DNA from 3 places in the Paenibacillus pseudetheri genome. Region 2 is predicted to be linked to each of the others. Evidence: predicted binding sites of a transcription regulator. Region 2 holds the regulator's gene; each other region holds the start of a gene.
The links. Region 2 encodes LexA, which represses DNA repair genes until DNA is damaged. Its sites were predicted from a motif close to CGAACATATGTTCG; they were not measured.
Positions count from the first base shown of each region.

Region 1: a site for LexA is predicted at 2,649-2,662, ahead of addB (helicase-exonuclease AddAB subunit AddB). Genes of this name have one in related genera too.
Region 3: a site for LexA is predicted at 3,438-3,451, ahead of recA (recombinase RecA). Genes of this name have one in related genera too.

Region 1 is NZ_CAKMAB010000008.1:95,520-101,331, reverse strand. It holds gene L1028_RS09725 (Na/Pi cotransporter family protein) at 1-978, opposite strand, end outside; gene L1028_RS09720 (class I SAM-dependent rRNA methyltransferase) at 1,078-2,502, shown strand; gene addB (helicase-exonuclease AddAB subunit AddB) at 2,793-5,812, shown strand, end outside.
Region 2 is NZ_CAKMAB010000042.1:1,376-7,187, reverse strand. It holds gene L1028_RS25705 (FixH family protein) at 1-319, opposite strand, end outside; gene L1028_RS25700 (HAD family hydrolase) at 578-1,363, opposite strand; gene L1028_RS25695 (hypothetical protein) at 1,397-1,930, opposite strand; gene L1028_RS25690 (DUF896 domain-containing protein) at 1,980-2,189, opposite strand; gene L1028_RS25685 (LysM peptidoglycan-binding domain-containing protein) at 2,299-2,712, opposite strand; gene lexA (transcriptional repressor LexA) at 3,008-3,634, shown strand; gene L1028_RS25675 (L,D-transpeptidase) at 3,905-4,243, shown strand; gene L1028_RS25670 (hypothetical protein) at 4,392-4,772, shown strand; gene L1028_RS25665 (hypothetical protein) at 5,008-5,586, shown strand; gene L1028_RS25660 (MBL fold metallo-hydrolase) at 5,712-5,812, opposite strand, start outside.
Region 3 is NZ_CAKMAB010000010.1:94,912-100,723, forward strand. It holds gene L1028_RS11825 (helix-turn-helix domain-containing protein) at 1-150, shown strand, start outside; gene L1028_RS11830 (hypothetical protein) at 230-391, shown strand; gene L1028_RS11835 (YajQ family cyclic di-GMP-binding protein) at 593-1,084, shown strand; gene pgsA (CDP-diacylglycerol--glycerol-3-phosphate 3-phosphatidyltransferase) at 1,238-1,825, shown strand; gene L1028_RS11845 (competence/damage-inducible protein A) at 1,935-3,221, shown strand; gene recA (recombinase RecA) at 3,521-4,588, shown strand; gene L1028_RS11855 (regulatory protein RecX) at 4,695-5,426, shown strand; gene rny (ribonuclease Y) at 5,743-5,812, shown strand, end outside.

The DNA.
Region 1 (5,812 bases), on a different contig from region 2:
AAGACGTTTCTCCAGTCTTGACCAAACAGGCAGGTAACATAATGGTAGTGCAATTAGCGAGCATACTACATTAAAAATAGTCTGTGCATGGGCGATTTGTGAGGCGGCTCCTCCGCCAATCCATGCAGCAGTTGCTTGTAGCGGCCCGATTAGAGGTAGGAACAGTAGCGCACCGCCTACATTGAGCGCAACATGCGACCAAGCGACGAAGACGCCAGAAGATGAGCCGCCGATGGAAGCAATGACTGCCGTGAAGCAGGTACCGACATTAGCACCGAGCACGATGGCTATGCCGAGCTCTGGCGGCATGGCACCCGAGGCAGCAATACCCATGGCCATGGCTATAACTGCTGCGCTGCTATGTAACAGGGCAGTTAAGCAGGCACCTGCGGCGAGTCCCCATAGGGCACTTGTGGCGGCATGATTCAGGAACCAGAGGAATAGGCCACTCTCTTGAAGAGTTCCGCCGATGGATTGCATGACTGCGATTCCCCATAAGACTAGGGCGAATCCTGATACAGCCAGGCTGATGAATTGCAGCGGCTCCGATATTTTCCGGCACAGTGCTGCCGCCCGTGACGTATGTGGTAACTCGCCTGCTATAACCGCAGCTGCCCACAGACTCAGCGAGGCAGCCAGCAATGGGGAGGCCATGGAATTGATCTGAAGTCCGATCAGTTCTGTGGTCAAAGTAGTGCCGATGTTGCTACCTAAGATAATGCCTAGTGTACGAGCATAGGTGAGCAGGCCGGCATTCACCATACCGATCGTCAACACGGTTACAGCCGTGCTACTCTGAAGCAGGGCCGACAGCAAGCTACTGGCAATCATTCCTTTGAGTGGCGTAGAGGTAGCCTTATTAAGGCTTCTAGTCATCAGAGGGCCTGCGAGCTTGGACAAAGCTGTTTCCATTAGCTTCATGCCAGCCAGAAAGATAATAAGACCATATATGATAGGGAAAAGCAGTTCACGGAACATAGGGCATACTCCTTTGGACGAGGGTTGTACACCAATATATGAAAGTAACGAGTAGGACATGTATAAAATCATTTTTAGAGAAACAGGGAGTTGAAGTCATTGGCATCGGTTATTTTAGAACGTAATCGTAAAAAAAGACTGGAACAGGGCCATCCATGGGTCTACGCAGGTGAAGTTGCATCAGTAGAAGGAAACCCAGAGGCTGGGGGATTAGTTGATGTCCTTAACCATCAAGGTCGGTTTCTGGCTGTAGGATATTACAACCCAGCATCGCAGATTCGGGTAAGAATTGTATCACAGGGACCGTTGGCTATCATGGACACCGCTTTTTTCGCAGAACGGTTTACGAATTGTCTACAGCATAGAGAACGTTTCCTTCCTGGGGCAGATGCTTACCGTTTGGTTTATGGAGAGGCGGACTTTTTGCCAGGGCTTATTGTGGATCGATTCGGGGATATTCTGGTTGTGCAGCTCCTTACACTTGGAATGGACAAGCGCCGTGCAGAGATCGTTGAAGCACTTGTACAGGTTATGGCACCGCGTGGTATTTATGAACGCAGTGATGTTAGCGTGCGCGAACTGGAAGGAATGGAGCAGACTACAGGCGTGCTGTATGGGGAATGCCCACGGCATGTTACCGTAAGTGAGAATGGCCTGAAGCTGGTAGTAGATATCGAAGAGGGCCAGAAGACAGGCTACTTCTTTGATCAGCGTGAGAATAGAGCATCCATTGCCCCACTCATGAAGGGCTGGGGTGGACGAAGTGGCATTACGCTGCAAGAAATCGAAGCAGAAGATGGCTCGTTACAAACTTTGCCGGTAAACAAGAGTGGTAAACACGTAACCTTCCCTTATTGGGATGGTGCTACAGTGCTGGAATGTTTCTCGCACACAGGCAGCTTCACTCTGCATGCTTGCAAGTATGGTGCGAAAAAAGTAACCTGCCTTGACGTTTCCGCTCATGCCATAGAGAGTGCCAAAGTCAATGTGGAGCTGAATGGCTTTAGTGATCGAGTGGAATTTGTAGTGGATGATGCTTTTGCCTACCTGCGCAATCAGGTAAAAGGTCTGGAGGAACGTTCGGAGCGGGCGACGATTGCAAGCGGAACGGAATCAACAGTAGCGTCTACAAATGCTAAATCCGGAGGCAAAACAGCCAAAACGGATACCTCCAAGCCAATGACAGCAGGTGGAGGTAAAACTTGGGATGTAGTTATCCTGGACCCTCCAGCGTTTGCGAAAACTAAAAGTGCAGTAGCAGGTGCTTGCCGTGGTTACAAGGATATCAATCTACACGGTATGAAACTGGTGAACGAAGGCGGATATTTGGTTACAGCAAGTTGTTCTTACCACATGCAGCCGGATCTGTTCCTCGAAACGATTGCCGACGCAGCTAAAGATGCAGGTAAAGTATTGAGACTTGTGGAATGGCGTGCCGCAGGCAAAGACCATCCGCAGATTCTAGGCGTTAACGAAGGACACTATCTGAAGTTTGCGATTTTTGAAGTGCGGAGTAAGAAATAAGCTGACTGTTCATATAGGTAATGGATTTTGATCCGTAAAAGGAGTCTTCGATCGAGGCCTCTTTTTACGGATTTTTTGCTACGTTCTGAAAAGTGTTGGATTCGGGATTCACAAGATTCTTATTGTAAATCATTGGAAAATACTAGCAAACGCATGTTCTGATTTGTCTAGTTATGCTATACTGAGGGGACGAGGAACGACTGAACTTTTTCAATTGAAAATCATCAAACGGTGAATATTTCACCTTATATCTTATACATTTTCTCCGCTACGGAAGGAGTCTATCATTTATGTCGGTAACCTTTTTACTAGGCCGCTCGGGCAGCGGCAAGACAACAAAAATATGGGAGTCTATCTCTTCTTCATTAGAGAAGGAGCCTCTTGGCGCGCCAATCATTATTCTTGTACCGGAACAAGGTTCCTTTGGAGCAGAAAGGGGGCTTCTGACCGTAGGGAATGTGAAGGGAAGTATTCGGGCGCAGACACTAAGCTTTTCTCGGCTTGCCTATCGAGTGAAACAGGAAACTGGTGGTAGTGCTAGTCTGCCTATCAGTGAAGAAGGTAAAAAGATGTTGATTTACAAAATCATCCGTCGTCGCAAAGAGGAACTGAAATTGTTCGGTGCCTCTGCAGACAGACCGGGTTTTGTGGAACGGCTCAATCAACTGCATACGGAGATGAAGCGTTGCTGTTTGGCTTCCTCTGATTTAGAGGAGCAGTTATCCGCAATGCGAGGCGCTATTGCAAGAAGTCCTATTCTTGAAGGCAAGCTGGATGATTTACAGCTGGTATTCAGCGATTTAGAGAAGGAAATGTCACGCCTCTATATCGACGAAGAGGATCGTTTAGCGGAACTAGCTGAGCATATTCCTGATTCCTCTTACATTCGCGGGGCGGAGATTTGGGTAGATGGGTTCCACGGCTTTACTCCGCAGGAATTCGTAGTGCTTCGAGAATTAATGCAGCAAGCGTCGAAGCTAACCATCTCACTTACACTTGATCGCTCCTATCCCTATGGAGATCAGTTGAATGAGCTTGAATTATTTCACCCAACTGCGGTTACTTACATTAAACTGCGTGGAATAGCCGAAGAGCTAGGCATCGATGTGTGGGACGAGCTTCTGGAGCCAGCGGTTCTTCCGCGTTTTGAAGAAAGTCCTGTTCTTGCTCATCTCGAAAGGGGATATGACCGCCGAAAGATCTGGATGGGTACAGATGAACTGGCAAATGAAGCGATATCTATAGGCGCGGCAGTTTCTCACAGAGCAGAGGTTGAGGGAGCACTCCGTGAAATGATCAGGCTGGCACGGGATGAAGGTGCAAAATATGGCCAAATGGCTGTATTGATGCGTAATATTGGAGATTACGAGCAACTGATTAAACCGTTGTTCAAAGATTACGGAGTGCCTTTTTTTCTGGACCAGAAGGTAAATGAGCTACACCATCCATTGGTGGAGTTTGTACGTTCAGCACTGGATGTGGTGCGTCGACGTTGGCGCTACGAGGATGTATTTCGCTGCGTAAAGACGGATCTTTTGAGACCGCTGGATGGTAGTATTACGCGTGAGGATATGGATGCCTTAGAGAATTATGTGCTGGCTTGCGGGATTCAGGGGTATCGCTGGACGGATGGCCGTTCATGGAAAGGGATTCCTAGCTTGTCGCTGGAAGGCGGCAGACAGATGGATGAAGACCTGCTTGCTACGATGGAGCGATGCCGTGGTAGCATAACGGATCCTCTATTTGCTTTTGAGAAACGGATACAGAAGAGCAGAAGCGGTCTTGAACTTTCTACCGCAGTGTACAAGCTGCTAGATGAAACGGATGTAGCTCGAAAGCTGGAGAAACTTAGCGTTGAAGCTATGGAGAAGGGGCAACCCGAGAAGGCTAGAGAACATAGTCAGCTGTGGGGTGCAGTGCTTGATCTGCTAGATCAGATCGTCGAAATGATGGGCAACGAAAGACTTGAATTTGATGTGTTCACTGGAGTCCTAGAAACAGGACTTGCTGAGCTTAAGATGGGCCTTGTTCCTCCAGCGCTAGATCAAGTACTGGTTGGTAACATGGATCGGACTCGACCAACGGGAGTTAAATACGCTTTTTTGCTTGGATTTAATGAAGGTGTTGTGCCTGCGCAGTTTAAGGAAGATGGAATTCTCTCGGAAGGCGAACGCTCCGTGCTTGAGAACGCCGGTATGGAGCTTGCTCCTGGTGCTTCTCGTAAACTGCTGGACGAGCGGTTTTTGATCTATAATGCGCTAACGACAGGAAGTCGAAAGCTCTGGATTAGCTACACCACTGCTGATGATGAGGGCAAGGCGCTTCTTCCCTCTGAGGTAATCCGTCATTTGCATAGAATGTTCCCAAGGGTTCATGAGCATAACTTGGCAGCACTTCCCCCTGCAGGACTACCAGAAGAAGTCAGAGATTCCATTCACCTCGGTTACATTGGTCATCCAGAACAGAGTCTTCATGCATTGATTATGCAGCTACGCCAGTGGCGTCAGGGGACGGAGATACCTGAATTATGGTGGGATGTGTATAACTGGTTCGCTGCTGATGATATTCGTAGTCTCGAATTGAAACGTCTGCTCAGTTCATTGTTCTATCGTAACGTGGGAATGAAGCTAAAGCGTGGAACAAGCCTCAGATTGTACGGTGGATCGACACTGCGAGGCAGTGTTTCCCGAATGGAGAAGTTTGTTGCTTGCTCCTTCTCCCATTTTGCATCTTATGGACTTAGACTGAAGGAACGCCAACTATATAAGCTGCAAGCACCTGATATTGGACAACTGTTCCATGCTGCGTTAAGTGACATGGCGGTAAGACTGAAAGAAGAGGGCCGCGGCTGGGGAAGCTTGTCTCCAGAGGAGTGTCGGCGTGAGGCAAGTGAGACGGTTGAACGACTATCGCCGATGCTGCAGGGTGAAATTCTGATGAGCTCTAAACGGTACGGATACATTTCACGCAAGCTAAAAAACATTGTTGGACGTGCTTCTGTAATTCTGGGCGAGCATGCCCGCCGAGGTAGCTTTGAGCCGGTAGGGCTGGAGCTGGATTTTGGACCGGATAAGGAGTTGCCTCCTTTAAGAATTACGCTGCCGAATGGCTGTGTGATGGAGGTTGTTGGACGGATCGACCGTGTAGACATGGCCCGTGGAGAGAATGGAATTCTTCTGCGAGTAATTGATTATAAATCGTCTCAAAAAGATCTTAAACTACATGAAGTGTATTATGGATTATCGCTACAGATGCTGACCTATCTGGATGTGCTGCTTACATACTCGGAGCAATGGCTCGGGCAACCGGC
Region 2 (5,812 bases):
TTCCATCACCGACTAGCTTCCCTTTAAATTCAATTTTCTGTTCACTATCATCTTTACTCACAATTTCGAACAGAACCTCTTTCGCATCATCCACTACCAAGTTGTCTTGCGTCACCACTGCCTCAAAGGTCACCTTCTGATTTACAACAACCTCTTTAGGACTCCAATGTAACTCGACCTTGATAGGTTCCATAGACATGTCCATGTTCATATTCATATTATGTACGCCAGAATGTTTAGTTTGGTCTGATGAACATCCTCCCAATACTAAAAGTGTTGCACCTAATAATAAAGGAAATATTGTTCTTGAAATCTTCATTTAGATTCCTCCCAGTCGATTTGAATATTAAGAATCTACCAATTCATGTTATACATTCTCCATCTATTATACACATTATTATTGGTTTTTCAGTATTTCGCATCAATTCATCTAAACTCCTGTGACTTAAATCATATACAAGTGAATCTCATCTATCAGACTAAATATGATGTAAATATAAAAAAGACAGCAAGTCTCCTAGTAACCTAGGAACTCACTGCCTTCTTAAAGCTTAAATGAATGAAGCTTCACTCTATTTTATAAAGATTGGACTAATGAAAGAAGCTCTCCAAGATGTTTGATTTCATAATCCGGCTGAATTTCCGGATCTGGCTGTTTGCCTTTTCTATTAATCCAAACCGTAGTCAAACCTGTTGCCAACCCACCACGAATATCCGTTGTAAGCTTATCTCCGACCATAACTCCTTGCTCAGGTGCAATGTCTAAAAGTTCTAGGGCATGCAGAAAAATTTCCTTATCCGGCTTTCCTTTGCCGAAGCTTCCAGAAATCACGATGTGATCAAAGAAAGGAACAATTTCTGGTACGCCATCTAGTTTCTCTTGTTGCAATGCAGGGCATCCATTAGTCAGAAGCAATAGCTTCACTTTTCCCTTCAGTTCTTCCAGCACCTGAATCGTTTCTTCATAGATGTAAGGTCGATTTCTACGCTCTGCTGCGAATTTGGCTGATAATGTCTCAGCAAGAGCTTCGTCCTCTACACCAAGTGCTGCAAGACCACGACGCCATGCCTCTTTACGATATCCCGGTGCAAGCTGCTCTAATTGACGGAATTCCGGCTGTTCACCTGCAGTAAAGTTCCCCCAAAGTGCTTCAAACGGATTAATCCCAATCATCTTTGTAAACGGGTTCGTTTCGTAGGATTCATATAGTCCAATGGCTTCTTTACGCACCGCAAGTTCCAGTTCTTGTGGATCAATCGTATCCCCAGCGGCTTCACATGCAGAACGAAATGCTTCATTAACGCTCCGATCATCCCAGAGCAGTGTATCATCAAGGTCAAATAGTACGGCGGAAATTGGCATTACAGGTCTCCCTCTCCCATGGCTGGTTAATTTCTATTCGTGAACTACTTCAATTTGGTGAGCTTTTGCGAATGCTTCCAGTCGAGTCCCCATCGCATTGGTATCATAACGATTCATAAGTCTGGTAAAAATCCATTTCGTGCGTTTGCCTTTATGCTTAATTACAACAGCTCCACGCGAAAGGATAATTTTCTCAATATCAGAAGCTGGCAGATAACGTTCGCGATTGAATTTTATAGTAGATAGTCTAGCATTCTCTACCTTCAAGTACGGACGTCGGAAGAACAGAAGTGCCGCTAGTAAGTAGTACAAGACGACTCCTAACCAGTTCATAAGCATACCATTACCTTTGGCTTGGTCCACTGAACCAATCATCCAAAACATAGTACCAAGCACTAATAACACTACTGGAAATGCAATGTTACGGCCTTTAAAGGTTTCGCTGTTCTTACCAGGAGATTTAGATTTAGATTTAGATGCGTAAATCGTTTCCTTCCCCTGTTTCTTTCTTTGCTTATTAATTTGCTGCGTGTTGCGTTGAACCATTCTTTCCCAAGAACGGGCCATATGCGTTCCCCCTAGTCATCCAGTAATATCTATGAAAAGGAACAGGGTGTTAATGCTTACGCCCCTTGTTACCTTGTTCATGCTCATCATTATCGACCAATTCAATCGTATTCAATTGTGCTCGGAAGTTATTGCGAATATTCCCCAAATAAATTTCACGAAGCTTGGCGCGTTCCGCCGTTTCCTCTTGATTAAGGCCTACGCTCTTCTGTTTGCGTGCCAATTCGTTAATACGCGCGACCAACTCATCAATATTCAAAACTTTCCCTCCCCTTATAAATTAATTCTAACTCTGCCATGAGAAAAAGAGCTTGTCAAGGTTTACTCCCTGCAAGCTCTTCATGTCCTCTTATTATGTTCTTAGCATATTAATAAATAGGTAAAGTGAGAATATCTCCAGCATCAATCTGACTACCTTTAATGCCATTGGATTTTTTAATTCCTTCTATATATACAGCCGTCTTCATATCAGAAGGTTTATTCTCAAGAGCAATACTCCAAAGTGTATCTCCACGTTCAACCACTACGCGCTTCTCATCCTTCATTAAAGTAGTAGATCCTGCAAATACATTACCTACTACTGTAAGTCCTGATAGTACGAGCACAATGATCAATGTCAGTTTAATAACATAATCTCTACGGAACAAACGCATCAAGCCTTCAAGCAAAAGCTCTGTAATCTCTTTAATCTGAGCTGAACAACGGGTAATAGGATTATGTCCTAAAGATTCAACCACTGGGGCTTTATCGTAGATGCTACGGTATGTACTGTATTTTAACATGAATATCATCCTCCAAACACTTGTTCTTACTTTTGAAATTATAATAACACGAACATGTGTTTTGTTCAATACTATTTTAGAACAATTGTTCTCTTTTTTTCAGAGGTTAATATTTACCATATACTTCATATAAAGAATCACTCTTTTCATTTAGATGAAGGAAACGCAATCAATACAAGACTACCATTTATTAACTATTTCGAATTAATATTTATAATAGTTAGAACTTATGTTTGTGCGAACGGTAGTTCTATGTTATAATTTTCCCAAACATTACTATATGGGGTTGATTCCAATGTCAAAGATTTCAAGTCGCCAGCTGGCGATCCTGGAATTTATACGTAGCGAAGTCCGCAGCAAGGGTTATCCTCCTTCCGTCCGGGAGATTGGAGAAGCTGTTGGTCTTGCTTCCAGCTCCACAGTTCACGGTCATTTGGATCGGCTAGAGAAGAAGGGACTTATCCGTCGAGATCCAACGAAGCCTCGTGCGATAGAATTACTTGGCCAAGAGGATTCCGAGAATGTCCATCATTTTGCGCAAACCGTCGCTCGCATTCCTGTCGTAGGTAAGGTTACCGCCGGGGTTCCTATCACTGCTACTGAGAATATTGAAGACTACTTCCCGCTTCCAACTCACTATGTTGGAGATAACAAAGTATTTATGTTATCGGTTCAAGGTGACAGTATGGTCGAAGCTGGGATTATGAATGGCGACTATGTTATTGTTCGTCAACAACAAACGGCTGATAACGGAGATATCGTTGTAGCTATGACCGAAGAAGATGAAGCAACCGTTAAGACTTTTTATAAAGAACGTGATCATATACGTCTTCAGCCGGAGAATCCGGCGTACGAGCCTCTTCGCCTTAATCGCGTGACCATTCTCGGCAGAGTTATCGGATTATTTCGAGATATCCACTAAGTTGCACTCCTACCAAACGAAACGGATACCGTCATTTAAATGACGGTATCCGTTTCTACGAGAAGTATAAGGATAGTGTATATCGTAAAATATATACTTTCTTTTATTTTTTAAAAAGCTGTTCTGCAAATGCAGAACAGCTTTTTTACTGTTATCTAACTCCATTTATCTATACAGGAACATTTGTTCCCATAGGCTAAAATGACCATTTTTAATGAATAACCGTTTAGGCATCCTGCTCATATCTTAATTAGAAAGGAGTGTTGCACAATGCCAATTTACCGGATTATAGTTGATCTGACGCAGCGTATGCTTTATCTTCTTGATAACGACATTGTGATCAGGGGCTTCCCAGTCGGAATCGGTAAAATGTTAACTCAATCACCACTCGGTGAATTCACAATCATTAACAAACAACCCGATCCAGGCGGTCCATTTGGGGTCTTTTGGATGGGTCTATCTAAGCCTCACTACGGGATACATGGAAACAATGATCCCTCATCCATAGGGCACGAGGTATCCCACGGTTGTATTCGTATGTACAATGAGGATGTGTTAGCACTAGCTGCGATTGTTCCGATTGGAACACGAGTAACGATCAGGAATTAAATCTATCCATAGATAAACACGCCTCACTCATTGTTCAATGGAGGGGGGTGTGTTTGTATATATGTATTTTTGATGACCTAATAGGAATTATGTGGTTATATGTCGAATAATGTTTACAGGATTTCAAATTGAAAGGAAGTGTCTCGTTTTGAACAACTCAAAAATCAGAACCCTCGTCGATTTTAAAGTCGATGCACTTGTTAAACTCTCTGGCTTATTGTTAAATAACGATCAAGCTAGTGGAAAAAAAGTAAATCTACTCACCTCATTCGGCAGTATTCAAGGGACCATCTCCCCTTCCACCTCCAATAAAGAGGATGTTTTTGACTTAAAATCTCTAATGGATGATGTCATTGTAGATGAATACATATCTTATTTAGGTGCGGAACATCCCGATAAAAATTTCAGCTATAACTTTGTAGTCCTTAATGATGTTTCTGTAAGACCCTATACTCACTATGAATCTCCGATCGAATACAAACAGCTAATTGTTTATACCGATCAAATCACAGCCTTCAATTTCATATGATTAGGACATATTTATTTTAAAAAGCTCTCGACAAAGCACTCCAGCAGTTGCCCCAATTCTGCACTCAGCTTGCAAAATCGGCAGAACTCTGGGTGCTTTCTCTTTTTCTATTCAGTAGTCATATCCTAAATTCCCACGATTTCCGCTTTTAACAGATACTAGTAGAGAGGATTCAGGCATATCTTTCAATAAGCAATAAATCTTGTTCTACTGAGATCATTGGAGGTGTGATTACATGCTGATTTTCTTGATGTATATGTTTGCCATTGTAGGAGGAGTCTTAATTCTAAGTGCCGTTATTCTAGAATTAAAAAAACTATCTACTTCTTCTGAACTTTCTAAGCTTTTAAACGCAACCTCATCTTTTAATATTATATTCACCAAAACATTCATTCCGCCCAATCAATCTCACTTGATCGCCCTTAACGAACCTTATAAAAAAATAGCAATAGGTACCAGCAATCCGAAGACAAGCAAAAAGGCAATAGCAAAGCTATATTCGTTCGACAATGTAATGGGATCAGAGATTGTTGTTAACGCACTAACCCTTTCAAAAGTATCTAAAAGACAACAAAACAGCAAAACAACTGCTTCAAGTGCGGATATTCATGTGCTTAATAGTGCTGACGAAGAGGCTGATGTTATCGAGGAACTTACGCTTAAAATATACATGAACAGTAATGAAATACCTGTGTATAGCATTTCCTTCTTGCCAGGCTTATTGCCCATTCAACAATCCGACAAACAGTTCAAAGAAGCTTACTCCCAAGTCCAACAATTGCATGCATTCTTCAGGTCGATCGTATCCGAATAAATGCCCCCTTTCCGACTATTATTACTTCACTTTACCTTTCCCAATTAGAAATTTTGAAAACCTTAAGGAAGGACAAAAAAACGGTCCTTTTGAGAGGGCCGTTTTCGCTGCATCCAACATTCATTTTAAAATTGCACACTAAATCCGTTAAATTGATGAATGCCCGTACCATGAGCAACAAGATCCCGTTCACGTAATTCACGAACTGCCTTAATAACCTCTTGCA
Region 3 (5,812 bases), on a different contig from region 2:
ACTGAGATTACTGTCAATGGACAAGTAATTACAGATGAAAAGACCTCATCTCGTCTGCTACTTAATCTGGATGATGGTACTGGAAGTGAAACGACCCAGAATGAAGGTACCACCGATACTACCGACCAGACTAATAAAACAGGCCAATAAGAAAAATGATGCATAGACTTTGGCTTTGCGGGGAACATAAGACTGTTTCCAGTTCTTAGCCAAAGTGGGGTGTGCATTCATGATTGTTAGCTGGATTGTAGCTGGACTTGGGGTTATTGTCAGTCTTATCGGATACTATATGACACCAAGTGCTTGGGGTTATGGAATTCTCGGGTTCGGTCTTGCACATATCGTGCTTGGAATTCTGGATATGTTTCGAAGCCCGCTCCGAAGCAGATAGAGAATTTAGAATGTGCGTCTCCGAGGATATCTTCCATTGGAGACGTATTTCTACCTGGAACACAACTCATTTCGAAGGAAAAGCTCCACTATGTGGGGCTGTTTTCTGTGTCGGGCGAGGTACATATTATCCAATATTAGACTTAAGGGTATCATTCTTTTATAATAGTAGCAGACTAAAAAGTACAAAGGACGTGTAGTTATGAGTTCAGAAAGTTCATTTGATATCGTATCTAAAATGGATATGCAGGAATTAACCAATGCGATCCACCAAACAGAGAAAGAAATTGACAACCGCTTTGACTTTAAGAACAGTAAAAGCAGTCTGAAGCTGGAGAAAGACGCACTTATTATCGCCTCTGAGGACGAATATAAGTTAAACGCTGTTATTGATATTTTACAATCGAAGATGGTGAAGAGAGGTATCACGCTGAAAAACTTGGATTTCGGCAAAGTGGAGCCTGCTTCTCTGGGAAGTGTTCGTCAGCGCTTAGGTCTTAAGCAAGGGATTGATCAGGAGAATGCAAAAAAAATTAACATCCTGATTCGTGATTCGAAATTGAAGGTGAAGAGCCAGATTCAAGGAGATCAGATCCGCGTAACTGGTAAGAGTCGCGATGATCTGCAACAAATTATCCAGATATTGCGTAAAGCTGATTTGCCGCTGGACCTGCAGTTCAACAACTTAAAATAGCATTTTGTACCCCGCAGTGCTTATCAGCGCCATTATGCGGGGTGCTTTGTATTTTTTTTGACACCTATTTATAGCTATAATATACTTGCTTAAGTAGAAATAGATGAGCCTGATTCAGGCCATTTGTATGAATGATTTAGGGGAGGAACTTCAGTGAATTTGCCCAACCGCATCACGCTATCACGTATTTGTCTGATCCCGATTATGATGTTTTTTTTACTGGTGGATTTCAGCTTTTATCCAGAACCGATACATTGGGGCTCTTTTCAGCTATCTGTTAATCATTTGGTAGCAGCTATAATCTTTTTGCTTGCTGCGAGCACAGATGGAATAGACGGCTACATAGCAAGGAAATATAATATGGTCACCAATCTCGGTAAGCTCCTTGATCCGTTAGCGGACAAGCTGTTAGTTTCCGCAGTTCTGATTTCACTTGTGGAATTGGGCAGATGTGATTCATGGATCGCAATTGTTATCATTAGTCGTGAGTTCGCAGTAACCGGGCTTCGCCAGATAGCATTGTTAGAGGGAAAAGTGGTTGCCGCAAGCAAATGGGGTAAGATAAAGACGGTTGTACAAATTGTAGCGATCTCACTGCTGTTGTTAAATAATTTCCCATTTCAATTCGTCAGCATTCCTGTAGACGATATTGCCATCTGGGCTGCAGCCCTGATCACTATTTACTCTGGAATTGATTATTTTGTGAAGAATAAGGATCTATTACAGCTGCATAATGCTTAAGCATTTTAGGTAGCTACATATAGGAGAGGTAATAGGTAAAGCGCCTATTACCTTTTTTAAACCCTAAAAGCAGTGTATCTACATTATAATGAGGAGGCGAAAGCCAGGTATGAAAGCGGAGATTATTGCAGTAGGCACGGAGCTTTTACTCGGTCAAATCGTAAATAGTAATGCCCAGTTTTTGTCTATTGAGCTAGCTGCTATTGGGATTGATGTATATTTTCAAACCGTAGTTGGGGATAACAGCAGTCGCTTGCAGCAAGCCATTGAGATCGCTCAAAGCAGAGCGGATGTTATCATATTTACCGGTGGTATTGGTCCTACAGAAGATGATCTAACGAAGGACGCGCTGGCTGCTTCCTTAGGCCGCACACTTCATATAGACCGCTTGGCAATGGATCATGTACAACGTTTCTTTGATGATCGAAAGATCGTAATGACGGAGAATAATCGTAAACAGGCACTTATAATTGAAGGTACCACACCTTTGCCAAATGAGATTGGTCTTGCTGTTGGCATTGCTTTTGAGCATGAAAAGAAATATTATATTGTGCTTCCTGGTCCGCCTCGCGAGATGAAGCCGATGTTCGTAGATAAAGCTGTACCGTGGCTCCAGCAGCACGCTCTGACGACAGAAATGCCACTTTATTCTAAAATGCTTAAATTTGCCGGTATCGGAGAATCACTGCTTGAGGATAAGCTCATTGATCTTATTCACAGCCAGACAGACCCAACCATAGCTCCTTACGCTAAAGAGGGAGAGGTAACCGTCCGTATTTCGACAAAGGCGCCTTCCGAGCATGAAGCTTACAAGAAGCTGGAGATTCTAGAGAAACAGATCAAAGAGATTTTGCCAGAACATTTATATGCAAATATTGATGTGCCGCTGGAGCAATTGATTGTGGATTGGATGGCGGATGCAGGTCTGACTTTAAGTGCGGCAGAGAGTTGCACTGGAGGCTTATTGATGGAGAGTATAACTAACATTCCAGGCAGTGCTTCGATGTTTGCGGGAGGAATCGTCTGTTATTCCAACGACCTGAAGAAAAAACTTCTGAATGTGCCAAGTGCTTATTTGGAGGGGCCAGATGCTCCAGGGGCTGTTAGTCGTGAAGTTGCCGAGGTGTTAGCTGATCAGGTGAGAATGATCGCGGATAGTGATTTCGGCTTATCTGTAACTGGTGTAGCAGGACCAGGTTATTCTGAACGTAAGCCAGTTGGACTTGTATTTATTGGTTTAGCTGAACGCGGGCGTAAGACAGAGGTGTATGAGCTTAATCTTAAAGGTACACGTGAAAATATACGACTGCGTACTGTTAAAGCTCTGTTGTATCGTCTATGGCGCAGACTTGAGGAACGGAAGGTGGAGACACCACTTGAAGGCTCAGACTTGTAATGGGAGATTAGCCCAGTTATAATTGAGACATACGGAAGAACCGTGGCACTGAGATTTCTTTGCTGCGGTTTTTTGTATATCTGCGGAGATTTTGATCGCTGTTTTGGTTATGATCATAAGTCGTTGATGTCCGGTGAAGTAGAGAAATCAGTTAACTTCTATGTCCGGAGGGAGGCTTACAATAAAAGGGATAATTAACGCTTGAGACAAAAAAAACGAATGTATGTTCGAAAAAAAGCTTGGCAAGACCTCAAAAACACGTTATTATATTATTATAAACAGTGAAGGAAGTGGTCTGATTGTCAGATCGTCGTGCAGCGCTTGATATGGCGCTTCGTCAAATAGAAAAACAATTTGGTAAAGGTTCGATCATGAAACTGGGAGAATCCACTCATATGCAAGTGGAAGTTGTACCTAGCGGATCTTTGGCACTTGATATTGCGTTAGGTATAGGCGGACTTCCAAAGGGACGTATTATTGAAATATACGGACCTGAATCCTCCGGTAAAACGACCGTTGCTCTTCATGCTATTGCAGAAGTACAAAAACAAGGCGGACAAGCTGCATTTATCGATGCTGAGCATGCGCTCGATCCGAAGTATGCACGTAACTTGGGCGTAAACATTGATGAATTGTTGCTATCTCAGCCAGATACGGGTGAACAGGCACTTGAGATTGCTGAAGCACTTGTACGAAGTGGCGCAGTAGACATTATTGTCGTTGACTCCGTAGCTGCGTTGGTTCCTAAAGCGGAAATTGAAGGCGATATGGGTGATTCTCACGTCGGCCTACAGGCTCGTTTGATGTCTCAAGCGCTTCGGAAGCTATCTGGTGCCATTAGTAAATCGAATACAATTGCTATCTTTATTAACCAGCTTCGTGAGAAAATTGGTGTTATGTTCGGTAACCCTGAGACAACCCCGGGTGGTCGGGCGCTGAAATTCTACTCTTCCGTACGGTTGGATGTTCGTCGTGTCGAAAGTATTAAGATGGGTAACGACGTTGTAGGTAACCGCACTAAGATCAAGATTGTGAAGAATAAGGTAGCACCTCCATTTAAACAAGCTGATGTTGATATCATGTATGGTGAAGGGATTTCCAGAGAAGGAAGTCTTGTAGACATCGGTACTGAAATGGACATCGTGAATAAGAGTGGTGCATGGTATTCCTATGAGGGTGAGCGTCTCGGTCAAGGACGTGAGAATGCCAAACAGTTCTTGAAGGAACATCAAGATATTGCACTCATCATTGAGAACAAGATCCGTGAAGCAAGTAACCTATCCACCATTGTTGCTGCACCAAATGAAGCGGAAATCATTGCAGAGCAAGAGGAAGAAGAAAAGCTACTTCTCGAAATCGAACAATAGAATTTATTAAGGAATAGGACGCCCTGTGATTCATTGTTGCAGGGTGTCTTTTCTTAAAGAATTGTAAGAACATAACTGATCTTTAGCTATGAGGTGACAAGCAACTATGGTAATACAACTGGATATGGATTTTGAATCGGATGAGCAGGACGTACAGGTCCTATCTGATTTTCCTGATGGGGAACTTTTAGAAATTACTAAGGTAGAACGTCAGAAGAAATCGGACCACCGCTATATCATACATTTCGGAGCCTATAACATGACTGTACACGAAGACGTCATGATTAAATATCGGATGATTACTGGAAATTCTTTTATGAAAGCCGATTTGGAGGAAATTGTTGTTGCTGATGAGCGACAACGAGCTTATGTAGAAGGACTTCGTTATCTAGAACGGAAGCCACGAACCGCTATGGAAATGACCCGCCGTTTACGGCAGAAGGAAATAGGGGAGACTATTATTGCGGAAGCGGTGCAACGGCTACAGCAGGAAAGATTCCTTGATGACCCTTTGTATGCAAAGCAATGGGCAGAGCAACGCATTACGAACCAGCGAAAAGGGAAAATGTGGATTCGCCAAGAGCTGCGTGAGAAAGGAATCGACAAAACCTTGATCTCGGAAGCACTGGAGAATGTCAGTCCTGAACAAGAACTAGAGAGTGCACTTCAGATTGGTCGTAAGAAATGGAATCTTATTCGTGGTGAAGCTACAGATAAGCGCAGAAAGACTGGAGCCTTCTTAATGCGGCGCGGATTTTCGGGTGATATGGTGCGGCAAGTGATTAATACTTTACTTGAAGAAGACAATTATGAGGGTGAAGATGAGGAATTTTACTAGACTCACTGATTCTCTTGACATTAATGCGCATATCGACTCTCTTGACAATGTCTTTTTATAAATAATAAAATATAACATGAATCGGCATAAAGTAAGAATCCTTTTTCCTTCCCAAAAAGGGGACTTTTTAAAACGGTTCGCGTACAACTCATATGAAATGTAATCGCCGGATAAGGCGGGCAGTGTGCATGTGCAGCATGTGCAGTATGGCAATCGGTTGTTTACCGGTTTTTTGTATGGTGATGAACGGATAGTTTAACAACTGCACAATTCCCAAGGGTATACCTTGGAGAGGAACCAACGAGGAGGTGAACAGATGCAAGCATGGATCTGGGTCATTATCGTTCTCGTTGTAGCTGCATTATTCTTTGGGTTCGGTTATTTTA